DNA from 2 places in the Pelorhabdus rhamnosifermentans genome. Region 1 is predicted to be linked to the other one. Evidence: riboswitches for the same ligand, from Rfam matches in the RefSeq annotation. Region 1 holds a riboswitch; the other holds the start of a gene.

What was found. A riboswitch is a leader RNA that binds a small molecule or an ion and turns the genes downstream of it on or off. The one in region 1 is predicted to bind glycine.
Region 2: another riboswitch for glycine. It lies ahead of Ga0466249_RS21325 (amino acid permease); the one in region 1 lies ahead of Ga0466249_RS18010 (ABC transporter substrate-binding protein).

The regions. Positions count from the first base shown of each region.
Region 1 is NZ_JAHGVE010000017.1:82,431-93,916, reverse strand. It holds gene Ga0466249_RS18010 (ABC transporter substrate-binding protein) at 1,303-2,469, opposite strand; glycine riboswitch at 2,658-2,759, opposite strand; glycine riboswitch at 2,768-2,842, opposite strand; gene Ga0466249_RS18005 (amidohydrolase) at 2,940-4,250, opposite strand; gene Ga0466249_RS18000 (GlsB/YeaQ/YmgE family stress response membrane protein) at 4,376-4,642, shown strand; gene Ga0466249_RS17995 (DUF6612 family protein) at 4,694-5,599, opposite strand; gene Ga0466249_RS17990 (MurR/RpiR family transcriptional regulator) at 5,832-6,689, shown strand; gene Ga0466249_RS17985 (four-carbon acid sugar kinase family protein) at 6,729-8,015, shown strand; gene pdxA (4-hydroxythreonine-4-phosphate dehydrogenase PdxA) at 8,015-9,025, shown strand; gene Ga0466249_RS17975 (nickel-dependent lactate racemase family protein) at 9,057-10,376, shown strand; gene Ga0466249_RS17970 (GntT/GntP/DsdX family permease) at 10,379-11,486, shown strand, end outside.
Region 2 is NZ_JAHGVE010000026.1:9,751-21,236, forward strand. It holds gene Ga0466249_RS21320 (methyl-accepting chemotaxis protein) at 1-958, shown strand, start outside; glycine riboswitch at 1,230-1,305, shown strand; glycine riboswitch at 1,306-1,398, shown strand; gene Ga0466249_RS21325 (amino acid permease) at 1,471-2,853, shown strand; gene Ga0466249_RS21330 (Crp/Fnr family transcriptional regulator) at 3,003-3,695, shown strand; gene Ga0466249_RS21335 (class I SAM-dependent methyltransferase) at 3,815-4,177, shown strand; gene Ga0466249_RS21340 (efflux RND transporter permease subunit) at 4,134-7,193, opposite strand; gene Ga0466249_RS21345 (efflux RND transporter periplasmic adaptor subunit) at 7,190-8,311, opposite strand; gene Ga0466249_RS21350 (TetR/AcrR family transcriptional regulator) at 8,872-9,486, opposite strand; gene Ga0466249_RS21355 (DUF2325 domain-containing protein) at 9,908-10,216, shown strand; gene Ga0466249_RS21360 (2Fe-2S iron-sulfur cluster-binding protein) at 10,253-10,459, shown strand; gene Ga0466249_RS21365 (Rossmann-like and DUF2520 domain-containing protein) at 11,219-11,486, shown strand, end outside.

The sequences.
Region 1 (11,486 bases):
ACGAAACAATACATTTGAATTGCATTCGAAATACATTTAAATGTAATTTAAACTACATTTAAATTACATTTTTTTTAGAAAGGCTTGATTAGATTGTGTTATAAAATAAGCATTTTAGAAAAGAGGCTAGAACTCTCTTCTAAAACGCATGTCACTTGTTGAATCATACGCATTAAAAGTACTGCTCTTTTTTACGAATCCATGCATCAGCCCCTGAGCAAGCGGCAAATATCAGCTAACTCCAGAAAAAATTCCACCTAAAAAATATTTCGAACCGTCAGCTTTTTGTGACAAAATACGCCAAGCCCCCGCTTCCATTCTCATAGAGCGGGGGCTTGCGCCATTCCTTAAAGTGATTTTTAGTCTGTCCAGTGGATGTGGTAATTCAAACATTTAGAATTCTTATGTGATATTTCCGGAAAAAATTTGGGCATGATAGTAAGTACAATAATAATACTGCTTAGAATTATAGTGAACGTAGGATAGTTATGATATAGTGCGAAAGTAATAAACATACCAATAAAGATTAATATCCACTTTACGCTGCCAAGAAACTTATAAATCATGGAGAAAATGATTCCTACTATAACTAAACCGAAAAAGATGCCTGTTGCATAGTCGAGTAATTCTATGATGCTCATCTCCCTAATTCGTATTTAATAATTACATCGAATTAAGTTATTTGTAATGCATTTGTAAAGCATTTGAAATATCATTAACTCCAACTTTCGCAGTAAGAAATAAACAAGCCTTGATATAACTGGGCAAGGCAGCCAACATTGGCCTTATCATATAATGAAAGAAACAGACCTCTCAGACTGCAAGAGACTGTTTTAGGTGTGAAAGTTGAGTTCATAAGTAGTTAATATATACTGGATTAGTGTAAAATCTCATGCTAATTACAATTAGATTCATGCTGCTGATTGAAAATATAAAGCTAGCCTAAGTTTGCTCTGAATTAGTATAGGATCCATTAATAGAAAAAAAAGATTAGAGTCTATAGGTAACGAAAGTCCAGCAATGCAATAGCGAAAAGAAAACATAATATAATCAATGGTTTGCACCTCCTGAATTAATACCATTTTATACTAAGTTTGTGACAAAATTATGTCAAAAGGTAATAATAGACGTCACATTTTTGTTATAAATATAAGTTAAAATGGAAAGAAATTGATTCATTTTCTTTTATTCAAGGTGCTGCCGCATTAGCGATATAATTCTTTTACATAAAATAGGCTATCCTTCTCTCTAAAAAAGAAGGATAGCCTATTTTTATCGATGTAACACAAATTGCTTTTTACATTATGGCTTAACTGTTTCCTTAAACATCTGTTTTCCGTCTTTCATTTCAATAATCACGACGTTTTTAACAGCATCATGTGTATCATTAAGCGTCGTGGGCCCTGTCACAGCTGGATAATCTTTCGTAGCAGCAAGTGCTTCGCGAATTTTACTAGGTTCTGTGCTATTCGCCCGCTGAATGGCATCAATCAGAACATTAGCAGCATCATAGCCAAGCACAGCCAAAGCATCTGGTGCCTGTCCATATTCTTTCTTATAAGCTTCAACAAAATCCTGCGAAGCAGTACTCGTGTCATCTACAGAATAGTGATTCGTAAAATAAGTATTATTCAAAGCCGCAGCCGTTCCAACTTCAACGAGTTTCGGTGAATCCCAGCCATCACCACCAATAATAGGTACAGTAATACCAAGCTCACGAGCCTGCTTTACAATCTTACCGACTTCTTCATAATAACCAGGGACATAAATCACTTCTGGATTTAAGGCTTTTACCTTCGTTAAAATGGTCTTAAAGTCCTGATCTTTCTGTAAATAAGCTTCTTCACCTAATACAGTGCCGCCGCCCTTCGCAAAAGCCTCTTTAAAGAAGCTAGCCAAACCTTTACTGTAATCACTACTGTTGTCAACTAACATCACAGCTTGTTTCAATTTCAACGTATTCAATACAAAATTAGCACCGACTGTTCCCTGGAAGGGGTCAATAAAACAAACACGGAAGGTATAATCTCTTACTTTATTCGTTTTTTCATCAAGCGTTACTTTGGGATTTGTAGCACCCACAGCAATAAAAGGAACTTTCGTTGCTTCAGCTACACTGGCAGCTGCAATGGCATCAGAACTAGAAAATACGCCTGTCACTGCCACAACCTTATCCTGACTGACTAATTTCGTCATGGCATTGGCCGATTCAGAAGGCTCGCTTTTATTATCAGCAACAACTCCCTGAATTTGTTTACCAAGCACACCGCCTTTGGCATTGGCCTCTTTAATGGCCATTTTCGCCCCATTGGCAGCGGATGTACCCATAGTAGCATTGCCACCTGTCATTTCATTCAAAATCCCGATTTTAACATCCTTTGATGATGAACCTCCGCACCCCGCCAATATTCCAGTCATAAATAAAGCAACGAGTCCGACTGCTACAACTTTAAAGCCTCGATTACGCATAAAATTTTTCTCTCCTTTTCTTTTCCTTAAAGCTCACTGTCTACACCTGTACTCTGCAACCCGAATTTTCATGCGCATCAAAACAAAAGAGTCAAATCATAAGATGATTTGACTCTGGACAAACAACAATAAATACCCTTAGGCATTTCATTGCTACACTTCCAAAGATAGCGAGTATTCTTTGGATTGGTTTTGTCTCTGTCCTTTTGCCTGAGAGCTTTGTCAGCAATCTACGATTACTGTATTTCACCTTCGGCGTCCTAAATCAGGATCTCTCCAGAGTCTCGTCCATTTACGGTTCTACTTCACAATCAAAGTACCTGAGAGTTTTACTCCTTCGGTGGGCCCTAAGCCACTCTTCCGCAAATATCATCCGAAAACACATATGTAGTTGTAAAAAGTACATATAAAACAGATTTTATTATAGAACAATTTCATCAATTATTCAACAGAAATAGCTAAAGTTTTTATTATTCTTTTCCTAAAGCTAAAATACTCCTTGCGAGTACTTCTACTCCCTTTGTAAGGATAGATTCATCAAAATCGAAAGAACCATTATGATGTCCAGCAGCTAAATCAGATCCAAGCAAAGCATAAACAGACTGCCCGCCCTGTTGCTGCACGCGATTCATAAAAAAAGTAAAATCATCACTGCCACCCATATTTGCTTGAGTGACAACCTGGCTAAACAATCCCGATGATTCAGCCACTGACTTTAATACAGTGGCCAGTTCCTCGTTGCCATGACCGCCTAAGGCGGCACCCATCTTGGTTATTTGTGCCTCCACGCCATACATGGCAGCAGAACTTTGAATAATACGAGTAGCCTCTTGCTGCATATATTCGTTAAGTGCTGAATTTTCACCCCGTGTTTCTAGTTTTAACAGAGCATCTTGCGGAATAACATTGCGCCCAGTCCCAGCCTGTAAAATGCCGACATTTACCCGTGTCATCCCTGCACCATGCCGCGAAATACCATGTAAATGAAGAGAAGCTGTTGCAGCTGCAAGCAAGGCATTGCGTCCTTCCTGCGGCGCAAAACCAGCATGAGCGGGCTTACCATGAAAACAGGCATCAAGCTTCGTCGTAGCTAAAAATCCCCCTGCACTACACACAAACTGCCCGGTCTGATTTGCAGCCGTACCAAGATGCAAACCAATAGCGTAGTCCACATCGTCAACAATACCAGATTCCACCATGGCCCGAGCTCCGCGAACGCCTTCCTCGGCTGGCTGGAACACAAGTTTCACCGTACCAGAAAGTTCATGACGCAGCAACATAAGCAGCTTAGCCAGCCCCAGGCCAATCGTCGTATGCCCATCATGACCGCAAGCATGCATGGCTCCATCATGTACCGATCGAAACCCCTCGCGGCAAGGCCGATGAGTTATGGCTTCATCCTCAACAACATCGTTGGCATCCATATCAAAGCGTAAAGCAACCGTTGGACCGGTTTTTCCCGTGTTTAAAATACCCACGACACCCGTTTTCCCACCTGCCATTTGATCCAGATAAAAGGCACTGGCTCCCTGTTCTTCAGCTTGCTTTCTACACTTTAACAACACAGAAGCATCAGGAACCCCCATCATGGCCTCTTCCTTTATAACGGCATCACCTAACTTCACCTCATAACCTAGGGCAGTCAATCTTTCCGCAACAATCGAGGCCGTACGAAATTCTGTCCAGCCCGGCTCTGGATATTTATGAAAATCACGGCGAAGTTTAATCAGTTCTTCTGCCATATCCGTTACATTTTGATGAATATCTTGTGTCAAAATCATTCAGCTCCTCATGGATATCTCCCATTCTTCTTTACTTATTCTATCACAGTTGCCACTTTTTTTTCCATTACATAACTTTTTTGGTTACAAAGCATACTAACAAAAATAAATAAGGAGGTTTTTATATGACATCCTGGATCGTCGGTGCGATCATTGGCATTATTGCCGGATGGCTAGCAGGAACTATCTCACACAATCATGGATTTGGCATTTGGGGCGACTTGATTGTCGGCCTAGTAGGATCATTTGTTGGAAATTTTCTGTTGGGCATGCTAGGCTTTGCAGTCTACGGCATTATAGGTTCCATTATTGCTTCAACACTTGGTGCCTTAGCCTTTCTGTGGCTCATCCGTCTCTTCCATCCGCAAGTACCAGCCTATAAAAAAAACTGAAAACTGGATAGTGCCCTCTTTTCTTGTTAAAGAAAAGAGGGCACTATTTTTTTATGATTGCGTCACCTGTGGACCGCTTAAAAGCTTACTTGATTGAACATTTTTTTCAACAGCCCGCTCCTTTACATCTTGTGGAATCACGACATCGGGTGCACTGTTATACTGTGAAAAAGTAACATCCATGATGAATTTCATATTTTGAAACATTTCTGTTATAGCCTGCTTTTGCTTTTCTGTCGTCTTCATTTTATCAGCCATATGAGTACCAAATTGAGCCATAAAGTCAGATAAATCCATATGGCTCGCGGAAATGTTACCCGTGCTCTTATCAATGGTTATGGAGTAGGATAGATCCTGAATATCTGCTAAAAAATCATCTGATACAACAAGCTTATTCATTCCCATAAGCGCCATTTTTTGTTTCAGCGTATTTTTTAAAACTTCGCCACTTGCAACAACACGAATTACCGTTGAATTATCGTCATCACTCTCAATTTCAGCGCTCTTAATCGCTTTTATATAACTCCCATAATCACGAAGGGAATCAACACTTTCTTTAGGAAAACTCTGCTTAATCCAAGAATTATCAACATTAGAATAAATGATGATCTGATTACCGGATTCTTCTATGTATTGCACAAGATTTTTATCTAATGTTTTAGAATCCGTATAAACACGAATGTTCATATCCCCTTTGCTTAGCATGGGCTTCGCTTGTATATCAAATCCACCCTCCATTGCCATACGAATATTTTTTCCTTGAACCGACATCGTTGCAGTAGAGTCTAATGCCATATGGTAATTATTAAAATTCAACATTTTTTGATAGGCTGTAACAACCATTTCTTTGGCATCTTGCGGTGCTGCTGCAACCAAACTATACATGCTGCAAATAGAAATAAATACAGTCATGACACAAAGGATAAATAATCTCGATACCATTGAAAATTTTCCCATCGCTCTCATTCCTTTCTATCCTTAAATAACTTACTTGGTTTCTATTATAGCATTATTAAGACACGTCGAGTAATTATATAAGTATCTTCGTATAAAATTCCGTATCAGAATAATCACTATTTTTTATAAAAGTAAAAAAAAAGAGGGAATTTAAAAAGAACGTCAAATATCCTTTGTGGAGAAATTATTTTTCATTCATGATATGTATGAAGATTTTCTCCGGACGTTGGAGGTGATAGATTTGTCTCTGTTTACACGCATTCGATTGCAAAGTAATCGCTTTACACCGGCCCATGAACGCATTGTACACTTTTTGCAGCAACATGCACAAGAAGCACTGACTATCCCCATTAACGAACTGGCCAAACACTGTCAAGTGGGTGATGCCACAGTGATTCGATTCTATCGATTACTTGGCTACGAAAATTATGCTATGTTCCGGATTGCTCTCACCAAAGAATTAGCCGAAAATGAGATTCGCCCTATCTATGAAGAAGTAGAGAATCAAGATGATTTGCCTGCCATTATTCGAAAAGTCATTCATTCTTCTGTCCAAGGAATTGCCGATTTAGAAAAACAGCTTTCTGTCTCGGCCTTACAAGACATGGCGGAGCATTTCAAAAAATCTTCTCTCATCCACGTCATCGGTCTGGGCGCTTCTGGTGTCGTGGCCCAAGATGCCATGCATAAACTCATGCGATTAGGGCTAAAAATCAATGCCTATAGTGATTCTCATCTCATGACCATTGCGGCCTCTGTAGCACAAGCTGATGAAATTTTTTTTGCTATTTGTCATTCCGGTGAAACAACAGATATTCTCTACACGTTAGAATTAGCCAAACGACAAGGTTGCTACACTTGTGCCGTTACAAGCTCTATCAATTCTAGCATTACAAACAGCGTATCTGCCTACCTATTAAGCTGTACTCGAGAAACGAAAATGCGGTCTGATGCCATGACTTCCCGCATCGCTCAACTCATCGTCATTGACATTCTCTATGTCAAACTAGCCCTCGACATCGGCGACGCGGCCATTGAAAGAGTCCATCACTCTCGTATGGCCTTAAAACATCACAGGACAACGCATTAAGTATGCCCAGACTATATACAATAAAAGGACCTGATGCTTTTGAACGAACAAGCCAAATCCATGATCATTATTGCTGACGATTTAACTGGCGCAAATGATACAGGAGTACAATTCGCCAGACAAGGAATGCACACTGAAGTGCTATTAGAAGGCACGACTTTATCCGCTTCTTCTGACGCAGCTATTATCGTTATCGATACAAACACTCGCGCTAGTGTCGCTGATAAAGCTTACAGACAAGTACAACAAATTGCCAAACAGGCCCGGGCGGCTAGATTTTTACATTACTATAAAAAATTGGATTCCACCCTGCGTGGCAATATAGGCGTGGAATTACAAGCTATTCTTGATCTTCACCTCCATGATTTCGCCTTCGTCATGCCAGCTTTTCCAAAGAATGGTCGCACCACCGTGGGCGGAAATCATCTGCTCCATGGTGTTCCTCTATCAGCAACAGAAATAGCCAAAGATCAGAAAACTCCTGTGTTTGAGACAGTTCTACCAGAACTTTTGCGCAAACAAACAGGTGCAAAAGTTGGACATATTGGCATTACTGATCTTTGTCAAGGTCAAGCTGCTATCACAGCCTCCATAAGACAACATTTAGCAGCAGGGTGCACTTTCATTAGCTGCGATGCCTGGTTAGAAGAACATTTTCTTTTAGCGGCTCAAGCAGTCCTAGAAGTATCTGATCACATTCTTTGGGCAGGCTCAGCTGGTCTTGCTGAATGTCTGCCACAGCTCTTTGGTTGGAAGGAAAAGCAAAAACCTCAATACCCCACTCTTGTTGTGGCTGGCAGCATCAGTGCCATTACGCGAGACCAAGTAACTCAATTGTTGCTTAATGATTATGAATTAATCGAAATAGATGTGGCTAATTATCTTGAACAGCCACATCTCCCTCTTCCGTGCCTCGAAAAAGCACTGGCGCTCCTTAAACAGGGTAAAAACATTGTACTTGCCTCTGGCTACCATCTGCAAGCTATTGAAAGATCCAAAGCAGCAGGAGCCAAACGTAGTATGTCAGCCTTCGAAGTCAGTGAAGTGACTGCGAAAATTCTCGGTGAAACAGGAGCCGCCATTTTACGTCAACAAGACGTCGCTGGCGTCATCCTCACCGGCGGTGACACAGCCAGTGCGGTCTGCCAAGCCCTTGGCGTCACAGGCATTCGCATTCTTGAAGAAATAGCACCAGCCATTCCCCTCGGTAAAATGAAAACACCTGAGGGAAAGTCATTCTGGGTCATTACCAAGGCAGGCGCTTTTGGTAACTCTGATGCATTAGTCAAAGCATCACAAAAACTTACAACAAGAAGGTTACCATAATGAATAAGAAAAATGTACGACCAATTTTGGCAATTACCATGGGGGATGCCGCTGGTTGCGGACCCGAAGTCATCGCTAAAGCGCTGACCAATGCACGCATCTATGACGCGTGCCGTCCTCTCGTCTTTGGCGACGCCAAAAGAATGGAACTTGCTGCAAAGATTGTAAAAAGCCCACTAACGATTAAAAGCCTATCGAATGTAAAAGAAGGGTCCTATCAGCATGGCGTCATTGATGTCCTTGATTTTGCAAATATTCCAGCTGACCTTCCCTTCGGCAAGGTAGATAGAAGGGCTGGGCATGCCGCCTTTACATACATTGAAGCCGCCATTGAGCATTCCATAAATAACAACGTAGCAGCCATCGTCACAGCCCCCATCAATAAAGAAGCCCTTCACAAGGGGGGACACTTGTTTCCTGGTCATACTGAAATTTTAGCTGAACTTAGCCATACAAAAGATTATGCCATGATGCTTGTCGGCGATGTGCTACGCGTGATTCATGTCACCACTCACGTATCCATGCGACAAGCTGCTGACCTCATAAAAAAAGACCGAGTCCTACGCGTCATCCGACTGGCACATCGCACGCTGCACCAATTAGGGCTGGAACAACCGCGCATTGCTGTCGCTGGCTTCAATGCTCACGCTGGGGAAAATGGCTTATTCGGACGTGAAGATATTGATGAAATCGTCCCGGCCGTACTTGCAGCACAACAAGAAGGAATCAACGCCACTGGCCCCATTCCACCTGATACGGTTTTTTTCCGCGCCGTGTGCCGCAAGGAATTTGATATTGTCGTTGTAATGTATCATGATCAAGGGCATATCCCTGTCAAACTGCTTGGTTTTGATAATGGCATCAATGTGACTGTGGGCCTGCCTTTTGTCCGCACCTCTGTTGACCATGGTACAGCCTTTGACATTGCCGGACAAGGCGTTGCCGATGAATCCAGCATGATTGCTGCCCTTAACTTTGCCAGTCATCTAGCCAAGGGTACTCAAAAATAATTTAGAAAGAAATTTGAAAGGAAGTCTGCTTATGTCGAGTGTAAAAATAGTCCTACCTTATGGTTCTGACAACATGGAAGTGTCTGTTCCGGAAAAAAATTTAATTGGTATTTATTCGCCTCAGGATATCGCCAGTGTGCCTGATGTCAAACAAGAAATTATGCGGGCCCTCAGGCATCCGATTGGTACCCCCTCGCTTGCTGAGCTTGTCCATGGGAAAGAAAAAATCGTCATTCTAGCTGACGACAACACCCGTTTAACACCAACAAAACAAATTATTCCACTCTTGCTTGATGAAATGAATGCAGCAGGAGTTAAAGACGAACAAATTACCATTATTATTGCCCTTGGCACACATCGCTTTATGACACAAGAAGAAATCGTCGAAAAATTTGGTAAAGCTGTCGCCGAGCGTGTTACAATCAAAAATCATGACTTCAAAAATCCCAACGCTTTAATCGACCTTGGCAAAACAGCCAATGGTACCAGTGTCTGGGTAAACCGTGAAGCCTATGAGGCCGATTTCAAGATTGGCATCGGCAGTATTGTCCCTCACCATATTCCAGGTTTTTCCGGGGGTGCCAAAATTGTTCAGCCAGGTATTTCAGGTGAAAACACGACAGCTGAAACACATTTGCTCAGCGTAAGATCCCCACGCTCCTGCTTGGGAATGGAAGACAGTCCCGTTCGTCGTGAACTCAATCTGATGGCTGAAAAAATTGGCATGAATACCATTTTAAATACCATCCTCAATCGTCACGGCGAAGTTGTGGGTGCTTTCTTTGGTGATATGGAAGCTGCCTTTAAGGAAGGCGTTGCCTTATCGCAAAAAATTTATGCTGTAGAAATTCCTGAAGAAGCCGATATTGTCATTTCCGGTTCCCATCCTTGTGATATTGAATTTTGGCAAGCACATAAGACTCTCTATCCTTCCGATTTAGCTGTCAAGGCAGGAGGCACGATTATTATTGTCACTCCCTGTTATGAAGGTGTTGCTGTAACTCACTCGGAAATCGTAGATATTACGGGCTATTCCTCAGCAGAACTCAAAAAGCTTGTGGATAACAAAAAATTGCCTGACGAAGTGGCAGCAGCCTTAGCCATTGCCTGGGCACAAGTGAAAGAACGCGAAACAGTCTATATCGTCTCACAAGGAATTGCTCCAGACGATGCAAAAAAACTAGGCTTCGTTCCATTTTCTTCAGTAAATGAGGCGCTCCAATCGGCCTTTGCCGAACAGGGTGCTCATGCTAAAGTCACTGTTCTCACTCATGCCCCAGACATGCTCCCCATTATTTCTTCCAAAAGCAATATAAATACAACTAACGCGTCTAGCGGAAAGAGGAACTAATTATGGATCAGTCATTCTACATGCTCGCCACTCTCGGAATTGCCATCCTGATGATCATCGTTCTTAGTATTAAGTTTCGTATTCACGCCTTTATCTCCCTCACAGCAGCCTGTTTTTTAATTGCTTTTGCCACAGGCATGCCACTCGCTAAAATCGGCCCCTCCATTGAAGCAGGGATGGGAGGAACCTTAGGCTTCCTGGCCCCGATCCTGGCTCTCGGTGCCATTATCGGAAAAATGATGGAAATATCAGGCGGTGCAGAAAAGTTATCGCGTACATTGATTAACTTCCTTGGTAAAAATAAAGCTGCCTGGGCTATGATGATTGTCGCCTATATTTGTGGCATTCCTGTTTTCTTACAAGTTGGCATTGTGCTATTAACGCCTATTCTCTTTTGCGTTGTCATTGAATCGAAACAACCGCTAGTACAAGTCGCTTTATCCATGCTTGCTGCATTGACTGTTGTCCACTGTGTCATCCCACCTCATCCAGCTGCCATGGCTATTGCTCTCGCCCTCAAAGCCGATGTAGGTAAGGTCATCTTTTACGGACTTTTAATCGGTCTTCCCGCTACAGCTATTGCAGGTCCCTTCTTCGGCAAGATTATTTCAAAGAAATATGATTTTCAGCCACCTGACCGCTACTGCAACATTGAGCGTGTGCCAGACTCAGCCTTGCCGCATTTTGGCGTCACACTCTTTACAATTTTATTACCGCTTCTGCTCATGATTGGCAAAACAATTATCGAACTTGTAGCTGATAAAAATGCTCCCTTTATGCCCATCGTCAACTTTATCGGCAGCCCCATTACAGCCCTATTTATCGCCGCCATCTTATCCTACTATGTAATGGGCTGGAAGCGGGGTCACAGTTTAACTGAACTCGCCAAACAAATTGATTCCGCCATGGGACCCATGGCATCCATTATTCTTGTCATCGGTGCTGCCGGTGCTTTTAATCGTGTCATCCTTGACAGCGGTATTGGTGATGTACTCAAACAAGTTTTAACAACCATTCAAATCAGTCCGTTAATTATGGCCTGGGTCATTGCCATTGTCATGCGCTTTGCCATTGGCAGCGCAACAGTAGCCATGATGACATCGGCTGGTT
Region 2 (11,486 bases), on a different contig from region 1:
TTTGCAAAGTATGCGAGGTAGACTCTGTACAGTTTTGAAACAGGTCAATGAATCAGCTGAAACAGTGGCGGCTTCTTCGGAAGAGCTGACTGCCAGCGCTGAACAGTCAGCTCAAGCTGCTAATCAGGTTGCAGGTTCTATTAGCGATGTGGCACAAGGTGCAGAAAAACAATTAAATGCCGTAAACGAAACATCTTCTGTGGTAGAGCAGATGTCAGCTGGTATCCAGCAAGTAGCTGCTAGCGCCAATCAAGTAGCCAGTAATTCATCTCAAGCCGCTGAAAAGGCAACCGATGGTGATAAGTCGGTGGATAAGGCTGTTAATCAAATGGCTCATATTGAGCAAACTGTAAATAATTCCGCACAAGTTGTAGCTAAATTGGGTGAACGGTCAAAAGAAATCGGGCAAATTGTCGACACAATCTCCGGTATTGCTGGTCAGACAAACCTACTGGCGCTTAACGCCGCAATTGAGGCTGCCAGAGCTGGAGAACAAGGCAAAGGGTTTGCTGTTGTCGCTGAAGAGGTCCGTAAGCTTGCGGAACAATCACAGGACGCAGCAAAGCATATAGCTGCACTAATCAGCGAGATTCAAGGGGATACAGATAAAGCTGTTGTTGCCATGAGCGAAGGTACTCGTGAGGTTAAAGTAGGAACAGAGGTTGTTACTACGGCTGGTCATGCGTTTGGGGAAATTGCGACACTGGTAACGCAAGTATCCGAACAAGTGAAGGAAATTTCCGCTGCTATTCAGCAGATGGCTAGTGGCAGTCAGCAGATTGTAGCATCGGTGAAGGAAATTGACGGTCACAGTAAAGCAGCCGTTGGAAAAACACAAACTGTGTCGGCGGCAACAGAGGAACAATCGGCATCTATGGAGGAAATCGCCTCATCCAGTCAGAGTCTTGCCAAGTTGGCTGAGGATCTCCAGGAAGCTGTTAGCCATTTTCGAGTTTAGTTAAAGTTTGGGACAAATAAGAAAGCACCTGTTAGCCTATGCATGTAAATAGGTGGCAGGTGCCTTTTTCATATAGTAACCCGCATATTCAGCGACTACATATGGATAGGAAGTCGGAAACAAAATGGTTCCGGAAGACCTGTTGATGAGAATTATTTTGTTCGGATCTAAATGTGTATATAAAACACACAGATGTTCCTTTTAGATTGACATTTATAAGAATAAATGATAAAATATATAAATGCATTGATAATTTGATATCAAATCTCGGATGAAGATAATGGGAGAGAGATTTTATAATCCGCCGAAGATGTTATGCTTTCAGGCAAAAGGACCATTATTGGACGAAACTCTGGAGAGACTCAATGGAGAGCACCGAAGGAGCAAGCTGATTATTTTTAATCAGTGACTCTCTCAGGTAAAAGGACAGAGCTAGTTAGCTGCTTTTTTTGAGGCCAGATTTATAATTTGGTCTCTTTTTGTATTTTTTTGAGGCGAAAGGTGGTTTATGTATGGCGGAAAATCAAAATTTATCGAGAGGACTAAAAAATCGTCATGTTCAATTACTTGCGATTGGCGGTGCAATTGGTACAGGATTATTTTTAGGTTCTGGCAGGTCTATTCACTTGGCAGGTCCATCTATTTTATTTGCATATATGATAACAGGGGCGATTTGTTTTTTTGTTATGCGTGCTCTCGGGGAATTATTGCTTTCTAATTTGAAATATCATTCTTTTGTCGACTTTGTACGTGACTATCTAGGCAATGGAGTAGCATTTATTACTGGATGGACCTACTGGTTTTGTTGGATTTCACTTGCCATGGCGGACGTAACTGCCGCCGGACTTTATATACAATACTGGCTCCCCAATATAGCTCAGTGGGTTCCGAGTCTTATGATTCTTGTAATTTTACTGATTATGAATCTTACTGCAGTAAAGGTATTTGGTGAAATGGAATTCTGGTTTGCTTTGATTAAAGTTGTTGCAATTTTAGCACTGATTATAATTGGTACATATATGATTATTAAAGGATTTTCTACCGATGCCGGTGCATCCAGTTTTGCCAACCTTTGGAGTAATGGCGGCTGGTTTCCCAATGGGATAAGCGGTTTCATTCTTTCCTTCCAAATGGTCGTATTTGCTTTTACCGGAATCGAATTAGTTGGCTTAACAGCCGGTGAAACGAAAAATCCGGAACAGGTTATCCCAAAGGCGATCAACAATATTCCAATTCGGATTATTCTTTTCTATATCGGAGCACTTCTTATTATTATGAGCATATATCCGTGGACTTCAATTAGTCCGGCTAAAAGCCCATTTGTACAGGTATTTGCTGCAGTGGGAATTGCAGCAGCAGCAACGATTGTAAATTTTGTTGTACTGACATCCGCTGCATCTGCTTGCAACAGCGGTATTTTCAGTACAAGCCGTATGGTTTATTCGCTTGCTAAAGAAAATAATGCACCTGAGTCAATGAAAAAGTTAACATCCAGTCAAGTACCTTTTAATGCTACCGTGTTCTCGGCAATTGTCGTCTTGATTGCGGTTATCCTGCAATATATTATGCCGGAAGGGGTATTTGTTCTCATTACGAGTATTTCAACATTCTGCTTTATCTTCATTTGGGCAATTATCACGATCTGCCATTTAAAATATCGCAAAATAAATCCTGAACTTGCTGCCAGGAACAAATTTAAAATGCCGCTGTACCCAATCATTAACTATATTATTTTGGCATTTTTTGCGTTTGTTTTAGTTACTTTGGCCCTTAATAAGGAAACTCGTGTAGCCTTATTTGTAACACCGATATGGTTTATCATGCTTGGGGTGATTTACAAGATATTTAAATCAAAAATGAAGGATGAAGAAGATACCGCAAGCAGCATAGTATAAACCAACAATTTTTTCAAAGATATAGGAAACGGCTATTTGTCTAGTAAGGGACAAATACCCCTTTTTGAATTTGCCCTGAATGGGTGGTAATCCAGGCGTACAACTGATTGCTAGGGAAATAAAGTTAATAGAGAAGCTGGTGATAATTTATGAATAGGAGCATAAGTGAAGCATTAGCACTTATTGAAGTATTCCGGCAATTAACCCCCGATTCTATTGCGGCTTTGTCGTCCTGTGGAACGATGTGTTATCTATCCAAAGGAGAACATTTATTTTTTGATAAAGAGCAAGTGGAGATGCTTTATATTGTTGGAAACGGCCTTGTTTCACTCTATAAAGTCAATTCTCAAGGAGAGAAAAAAGTCATTTTTATTTTAGATAAAGGACAGCTTATTAATGAGGTGATTTTGCAAGGCCACTCTGCTTCAATCAACTGTGAAGCATTTGATGACGCACAAATCCTCTGTTTTGATAGATCAGACTTTCTGCGTGTCATGGAAAATGATTTTGCACTTACTAAATTTGTTTTAGATTCGCTTTCCATAAAAGTAAGACGACTGTATCGGCAACTAAAAAATACCTCTAATTCGGTGCGGGGAGATAAGCGCATTGCTGCTAAGCTGTGGAAGCTATCCAACGACTATGGAATTCCTTGTGAAGCTGAAACTAAAATTAACTTGAATTTAAGTATTACCTATCTGGCAGATATGTTGGGATCTAAACGCGAGACCGTTTCACGACAGTTAAAAGATTTGGTCAGACGAGGATTAATTCGAGTACAGGATGGCCAATTTATTATAACGGATCGTGATAAATTATCAAAATATTTTAAACTGCCGTGATTTCTATTACGGCAGTTTTTTTTTGCTTATTCTATAATGTACTTATTTTATAATGCAATTGTTAAATTTTGCACAAGGTTGTAGCCAGCCTTTTTATTGCTATAGATATGGAGGTGATATTGAGAAGAAATTTTTTCTGCATCAGAAAAAAGATCCCAATGATAAATGGCTGGTACGAAAACTGGATTACGACAGGCGGGGTCTCTGCCAGTATGTTGGAAAAGGCTAAGGAGAATATTGATAAAACGCCTTATGGATCGATGATAGAATTAGTACAGGGAAATGCACTGAAACTGCCTTTTGCTAGCAATACATTTAACGCTGTAACAATCGGATTTGGTTTGCGGAATATGTCGAATTATCAGCAGGTAATTTCCGAAATGGCACGTGTAACGAAACCAGGCGGTCGGGTTGTCTCACTTGATTTGGCAAGTGCTGTTATCTCCGCGAACGGTCAGCTTTATACCAGGTGGCATACATGACTGGCAGAACCAGCAGCGTCAATACGGTAGCGACAAATAAGCCGGCCCCAATGGCGACAGCCATTGGTCCCCAAAATATGTTGGAAACTAAGGGGATCATCGCTAAAATAGCAGCTGCGGCCGTCAACAAAATGGGGCGTAAGCGAGTTAGCGTAGCGTTGATGATGGAATCCCACAAGTTTTCACCGGCAGCGAGATGTTGGTCAATTTGATCCATTAAAATAACTGAGTTGCGCATAATAATCCCGGATAGGGCTAATATACCGAGCTGCACCACAAAACCCATAGGTTTACCCGTTGCAAAGAGGCCGATGGCAACGCCAATGATCCCCAGCGGTGCCGTTAATAATGTTAATAACATTTTGGGGATATTTTGCAGTTGAAGCATCAAGAGAATCATAATGGTGATAATCATGGCTGGTACCGGGGCTAAGAGTAATTGTGTTCCTTTAATACTATCTTCCGTTGCACCGTCATATTGGATTTCATAACCGGGGGGCAGGCTGGCACGCAGCTCATGAAGGTTTTCATATACCTGGCGGGTAACATCATCTCCGGTTACGCCTGGCTTTATTTCTGCCCGTACTGTGATTGTTGGTTTTAAATCGCGGCGGTAAATGAGTCCCTCTTCCGCGTCAAAGCTTATTTTGGCAATTTGGTCCAGTGGTACATACTTACCATTACCGATAGGAATAGCAAGGTCCTTGATGCGGGCGGGGTCATTCCTGGATTCTGCATCAAAACGGAACATCAAGGGAACAGTTTTGTCGGTTTCCCGAAATTCGGTAATACTTGTTCCTGATAGCTGGGCTTGGAGTGTCGATGCTAAAGCTTCAGAAGTAATGCCCAGGTTACGAGCTTTGTCTTGATCCATAGATAAATGCATAATTTTACTTTTCTCATTCCAGTTCATGTTGACATTTTTGGTGCTGGGATGAGCGGCCATGACAGTTTGGACTTGCTTCGCGATTTCACGAACTTTATCATGATCATAACCTTCTATGCGGAGCATAACCGGATAGTCGGCAGATGTTCCGGTACTGATTACTTTCGTGTGAACCTGTACGCTGGGAAACTCTTCGCTTAACAATTTGCTGACCTTCCTATGCAATTGGTTACGGGCGTCCGTATTCTTAGCAACAATCACAAACTCGGCAAAATTGGTTTTATTAAAAGTAGGATCGAAAGTGAGGACAAAACGAGGCGCTCCTTCCCCTACATGGTATGTATAGTAGTCAATCAGAGCATCATCGTTCAATTTTTGCGCAACCTGGCTGGCGACTGCTTCCGTATTTTTCAGGGAAGCTCCTTCCTGCAGTTTTAATTGTACGATAAGTTCAGGCCGGGTAGATGCCGGAAAGAATTCTTCTTTTATCAATCCCAATAAGCCAATGGACGCGATAAATAACACTAAAGTAGTAGTCAGCACCATCTTACGGTGGGCCAGGCACCCGATGAGTATTTGTTTAAATAAACGGTAAAGTTTTGTATCATAAACGGGATGCTCCTTCTTGTCTTCAACTGTTGACGCGGCGGGGTTGATCAGGTGGTATCCACAGAGTGGAGTTACTGTAGCGGCGACAATCCAGGAAGTGAGCAAAGCAATAGTGATAACGGAAAAAATGCTGGCGCAAAATTCGGAAGCGCTGCCTTGTGCAAATCCGACGGGAATAAAGCCGGCGCAGGTAATCAGTGTTCCCGTTAACATGGGAAAAGCAGTGACTTTATAAGCATAAGAAGCAGCACTCAGCCGTTCCCAGCCTTGTTCCAATTTTACCGCCATCATTTCGATGACAATCATAGCATCATCGACAAGCAGTCCCAGCGCGATGATGAGGGCTCCCAGTGATATGCGTTGCAGTTCAATATTCATCAAATACATGATCGTAAACACGACAGCCAGGACAAGGGGGATGCAGAGTGCGACGACAAGACCCGAACGCAGGCCAAGACTGGCAAAACTAACAATAAAAATAATGATAATGGCTTCGGCAAGCGATTTGACAAATTCGCCAATGGAGTCTTCGACGATTTTAGGTTGATTCACGGTCTGATGAATTTCAAGGCCCGCCGGGAGTTCCGTTTTAATTTTTGTTATGGTTTTTTCTAGATTGTTTCCCAGAGTGAGAATGTTTTCCCCAGGCTCCATGGCTACGGTAATGCCTATTGCAGGTTGACCATTATAGAAAAATTTAGGATCGGTTGGTTCGGCATAAGAGCGGGTGATTTTGGCGATATCTCCCAAGCGGAAGGTACGTCCGTTGGACGTAATAGGGATAGTTCGGATGTCCTTTAGTTGTTCAAACATACCCGTTATGCGTAAATACACATTATCTGTTTCTGTTTCAAGCATTCCGGCAGCAGCCATAGCATTTTGTGCCTGAATGGTGCTAGTAATTAGCGCCGGGTCAATTTCTAACTGGGCCATTTTATTATTTTCAATTTCGATATAAATGTTTTCTGTTTGTGTACCTAACAGTTGAACTTTTTTTACACTAGGCACATCATGGAGGATGCGGCGAATTTTTTCCGCCTTTTCCCGCATTTCTTCATAGGTATAGCCGTCACTGGTAAGAGCATAAACAATTCCGTATACATCATCAAAACGGTCGTTAAACTGCGGTGTTTGAACTCCGGCAGGCAAAGTGGCCGCCATATCATGAACCATGTTGCGGACTTCCAGCCATTTGGCGCGAATGTCTTTTTTAGGGACTGTATCTTTTAAGTTGACGTAAATAATAGTTTGTCCCGGAGTGGAATAGCTTTGCAAGTAATCCAGTCCAGGCAAGTCTTGCAAGGCTTTTTCCACTTTGTCTGTGACTTGTTCTTCCATTTGACGTGCAGTGGCTCCCGGCCAGGTTACGCTGACTACCATTTGTTTAATGGTGAAATCAGGATCTTCCATACGCCCTAAATGGCTATAAGAGAATAAGCCGGTTATAAAAAAGAGCGCTATGAAAAAATAAACAAATTGTTTATGATGCAAGGCCCATTCAGCTAGGTTGAATTTTTTCAAAGGACATCACCGCCTGATTTCACTTTTTGACCTTCAGTGAGTCTATGAACGCCGGCAGTTACAATACAGTCACCCTGTTGGAGGCCGCTAAGCACCTCAATCGTTCCGTTGCCGAATTTACCTGTTGTAATGGGCTGCAAGGTAATCACATTGTCCTTTACTACCCAAACAGCCGGTGTATTTCCATCTTGATAAACGGCAGTCAGCGGAATATTTACCGTCGGCTGCGTATAGCGATCAGCTACCTGAATGGCAGCTGTCATACCGAGTTTTATTTCCGGCGGCGGATTGATTAGACTAATGCGTACTTTAAAGGTGCGGGTCATTGGATCGGCCATCGGTGCAATTTCTCTTATTTTGCCGTCAACCGTTACAGTGGGAAGTGCCCAAAAGGTTGCTTTAATTTTTCCAGCGTTACGCAGTTCTTCTATTCGATTTTCAGGAACACTGATCTCCACCTCCCGCTCGCCATACTGAACTACGGTAACAACCGTTTGACCGGCACTAACTACTTGACCTGTTTCGGCGGTGATGTTAGATACGACACCCGGTTTATCGGCTCGCAGGAGACTATAATCCAGTTGATTGGCGCTTTGTGCGTATTGGGAGGAGGCCTGTTGTACCCCGGCAACCGCTACATGATAAGCATTGGCATATTGGTCATACTGAGACTGACTAATGGCTCCCTGGTCTAATAGCTGCCTGTAGCGATTAAGATTGCTTTCTGCCAGCTTTAGCTGCGATTCGGCAGACGCTACTTGGGCTGAGCTACTGTTTACCGTTTGCTGAATGTCTTTGGCATCAATTTGCATTAATACATCACCTGTATGGACTTTAGTGCCCAGTTCCACATTTCGCTTTATGATCCTTCCATTGACTTGAAACGCTAGTTGGCTTTCATATCGGCCGCGCACTTCACCGGCATAGGTGTATCCTCGTGGACCGTCTGTAGCACTAATAGTAGCAGTACGCACAGTAACAACATCTTCAGCCGTAACTTTTGTTCTGTTATTCTCATTCAAGATAATGCCCACAGTAATGCATAATCCTGTTGCTGCAGCTAAGACATAATATAATTGTTTCTTGGGAAGTTTAGTTAGCCAATGTAATAGTTTCATGAGTGTACTCCTTATTCTTACTTTTTTGAGGATAAAATGATAGAGGCCTTTTCGTATTCGCATAAGAGCGCTGGAACAGATGCTATAGTTATGTCGTAGACAACATGGGTATAGTAAGCTTTTTTTACATCTTGTATAAATTAGTTATGTTAGGTTTTGGATATTAAAGGTTTAATTGGATTAATGTTGCCTGGATACCAAGATACTTGAATTGCATTCAATTAATTTTTCTGAAAAAACCGCTCAGCCAAATACTGTTTGGATGGCGGGAGTTTTTAAATTTGCTTTGAACCAACTGAAGGATAATTTTACTTATTTTAGAGGAAAAAATGATATATTTATATCATAATAATGCCCGGACAGATACTACTGTTAACCTGTAGAACAGTGCATAATAAGCCTCCCTTACATTTGTAAATCAGTTATGTTTGATTGGATTAAATGTTGCCTGGATGTCAAATTAATTGAATTACATTCAATTAATTTTTCTAAAAAAACCGCTCAACCAAAACTTGTTTGGATGGCGGGATTTCTTTTTAATTGTCTTTTAACTAACTGATTCATAGTAGAATATGGATTGTTTTTTCTTGTGCACCCAACGCTTTTTCAATAAGCTCTTCTGCCATTTTTAAGCGAAAAGATAAAATATCGGCAGAGGTTTTTTGGTAGAGTGCTTCACTTAAAAAATCTACAATAACCAGGATATAATCTACGGCGGTCGGAGGATGAGACACGCAAAAATCTTGCTTGGCTATTCCTTCTTCTATAATTTTTAGCAGCCAAGGAGAGAACGCCAATTCAAGTTGACGAAATAATTGAACTTTAAGATGCAAGTTCTGAGTATCATATAGCATGTTGAGCAGTAATCCGTCTTTATAACTAGCCTTATGTAACGTGGTAGATATCGTTAAAGCTATTTTTTCTGACGGAGAGTTATTGAGACAAATGATATTTTGAATTTCCGAAATCAGGGAAGAGGCGTGGCGATCAAGCAGCGTTTCCAATACGGCTTCTTTTGATTTAAAGTAATAATACAGCATTCCCTGCGCAACACCCATTTTTTTTGCGATGTCACTGATGGTTGTCGCCTGGTAGCCTTTGGTGAAAAATAGCTGATCGGCAGCATCTAAGATTTCATTGATTCGAATTTGGGGATCTTGCGGAGTTCTAGCCATATATATACCTCGATAATTTGAATTATATTCAAATTATAAATCCTGTAAGAAAATATTGTCAAGGATAATTTTTGTTGGCACTTATAGGTTCTTTCATTGAGAAGATATTGATGCGAAAACTGCCATCAAAGATCTAACAGGTGGTTGAGGAATGACTTTGTTTGGTTTGGGACAATTTGAGCTCTGTAAAAAATGGGATTGACAGGAATTATCTATGTGTGGTATATTGGTACCATTATCATCTTAGTTGATCAGAATAGCTGAAGACTAAGGACGTTCTCGTAAACGTTCTTAGTCTTTTTTTGTTATTACAAGTGAACAGTTTATGAACGGAAGAGGCTGACTAGAAACCTAGAGGCTGAGCATTCAATTTGAAGCTCAGCCTCTTTTGTTTTATATAACATAACGGGAGGGATGAGCAATGATGAATGTGATTATTATCGGTGCGGATCATTTAGGGAGCATTGAAAAAAATTTAACTACATACGGTGCCACTCAAATTGCTCATGTGAGCGGACGGTCGACACTGGATCGAAAAATTGCTATTCCGCAAACGGCCTCGTTAGTCGTTATCCTTACGGACTATGTGAATCATGGGACAGCCAAACATGTTAAAGCGGCGGCAAAAGCGCAAGGCATACCAGCTGTTTTTACCAAACGCTCGTGGAGTTGGCTAGAGCGACAGTTAATCAAGTCAGGTTTTAAACGACAACAGCCAGAGTTAGTTTAATTGGTCGAATCCTAATTAATAGAGGAGATATAGAGCATGGCTAAATTTACTATCATTACTTCTGATGATCAATATCAAGTGGAGGTTTCTGTGGGCAGTCGTATTTTGAATGTCGCCTGTCAAGCGGGTATTGCTTTGGACACACTTTGTGATGGAAATTGTGGAAACTGTAAAGTTCAAATTATTGAAGAAGAGACTCAAAAAACTTTATGGGTTCTTGCTTGGCGAAAAAGCTGCCTTTAGTACATAATACTTATTTTGAATAAACCCTTTATTGAATTGTTGAGCTTTACCAATACAGCCTCCTACGAAGTTGTTTTATCTCGTTCCTATGGTTTAGTTGCTAGTTCATTTTATAACAACCATAATCATTATTTGTAAAAATGAATAAAGTGAATTGATCCTTTCTACTCAGCCTGATGTACTGTTGAGTGATGAAGTGATTTCTGTTCTTGATCCTCAAACAACCTATTCCATTTTAGAGTTATAAAAAAATATTAATAAAAAACTTGGTTTAACCATTATTTTCATTACACGAGTTAGACGTGTTAAATCATAGAGGTTTTCAGGAAAAAAGAGTATTTCTAGGGGAGAAGGAATTATCCTTGTCGTCACCGAAAGGGCAAATATATTGGAGTTGCCTAAAGTGAATCGAGTTTTAGGAACAATCATTGAGAATGCAATTAATAAAATAGAAAGATAAGCAAAAATATAAGGGGCTCACAAACGAAGTACTTGCATTTTTTTTGCATAATATGGTATTATCAAGTTGATTTACATACATCATTTCTAGGGTGGCATCTGCGAAGAGTCACACCGTTGACAAAATGTTTGGTTGTAAATGGTTGTAGTGGAAATTCATATTTAATAAAACCGCTTGGATCCACAGGACTGAGACGGGAGGTAGTAAGGGTGAATTACGCCTTTCGGACATGTGCCGGAAGGTTTTTTATTTTTTTTTCTGTCTCGTTACACGGATGTGAGCGGTGGAGGGAGTGAGCGATGAGAAAAACTAGTTTTGCTATTATTGGGGCGGGTAAAGTAGGAAATATATTTGCAGCGAATTTGTATCAGTGTGGTTATAAGTTGGTGGGCGTGGCGAGCAGGACTCCGGCTTCAGCTGCGGCACTTGCTGAACATTTCGGTGTGCCGTGGTCGGTAAACCCGCTAGATATTGTGAGAAAAGCAGAGGTTGTTTTTATCACTACATCAGACCGATATATCGAGAACGTTGTGCGGCAGATTGCCTTTAGCGACGGCTGGTGTAAGG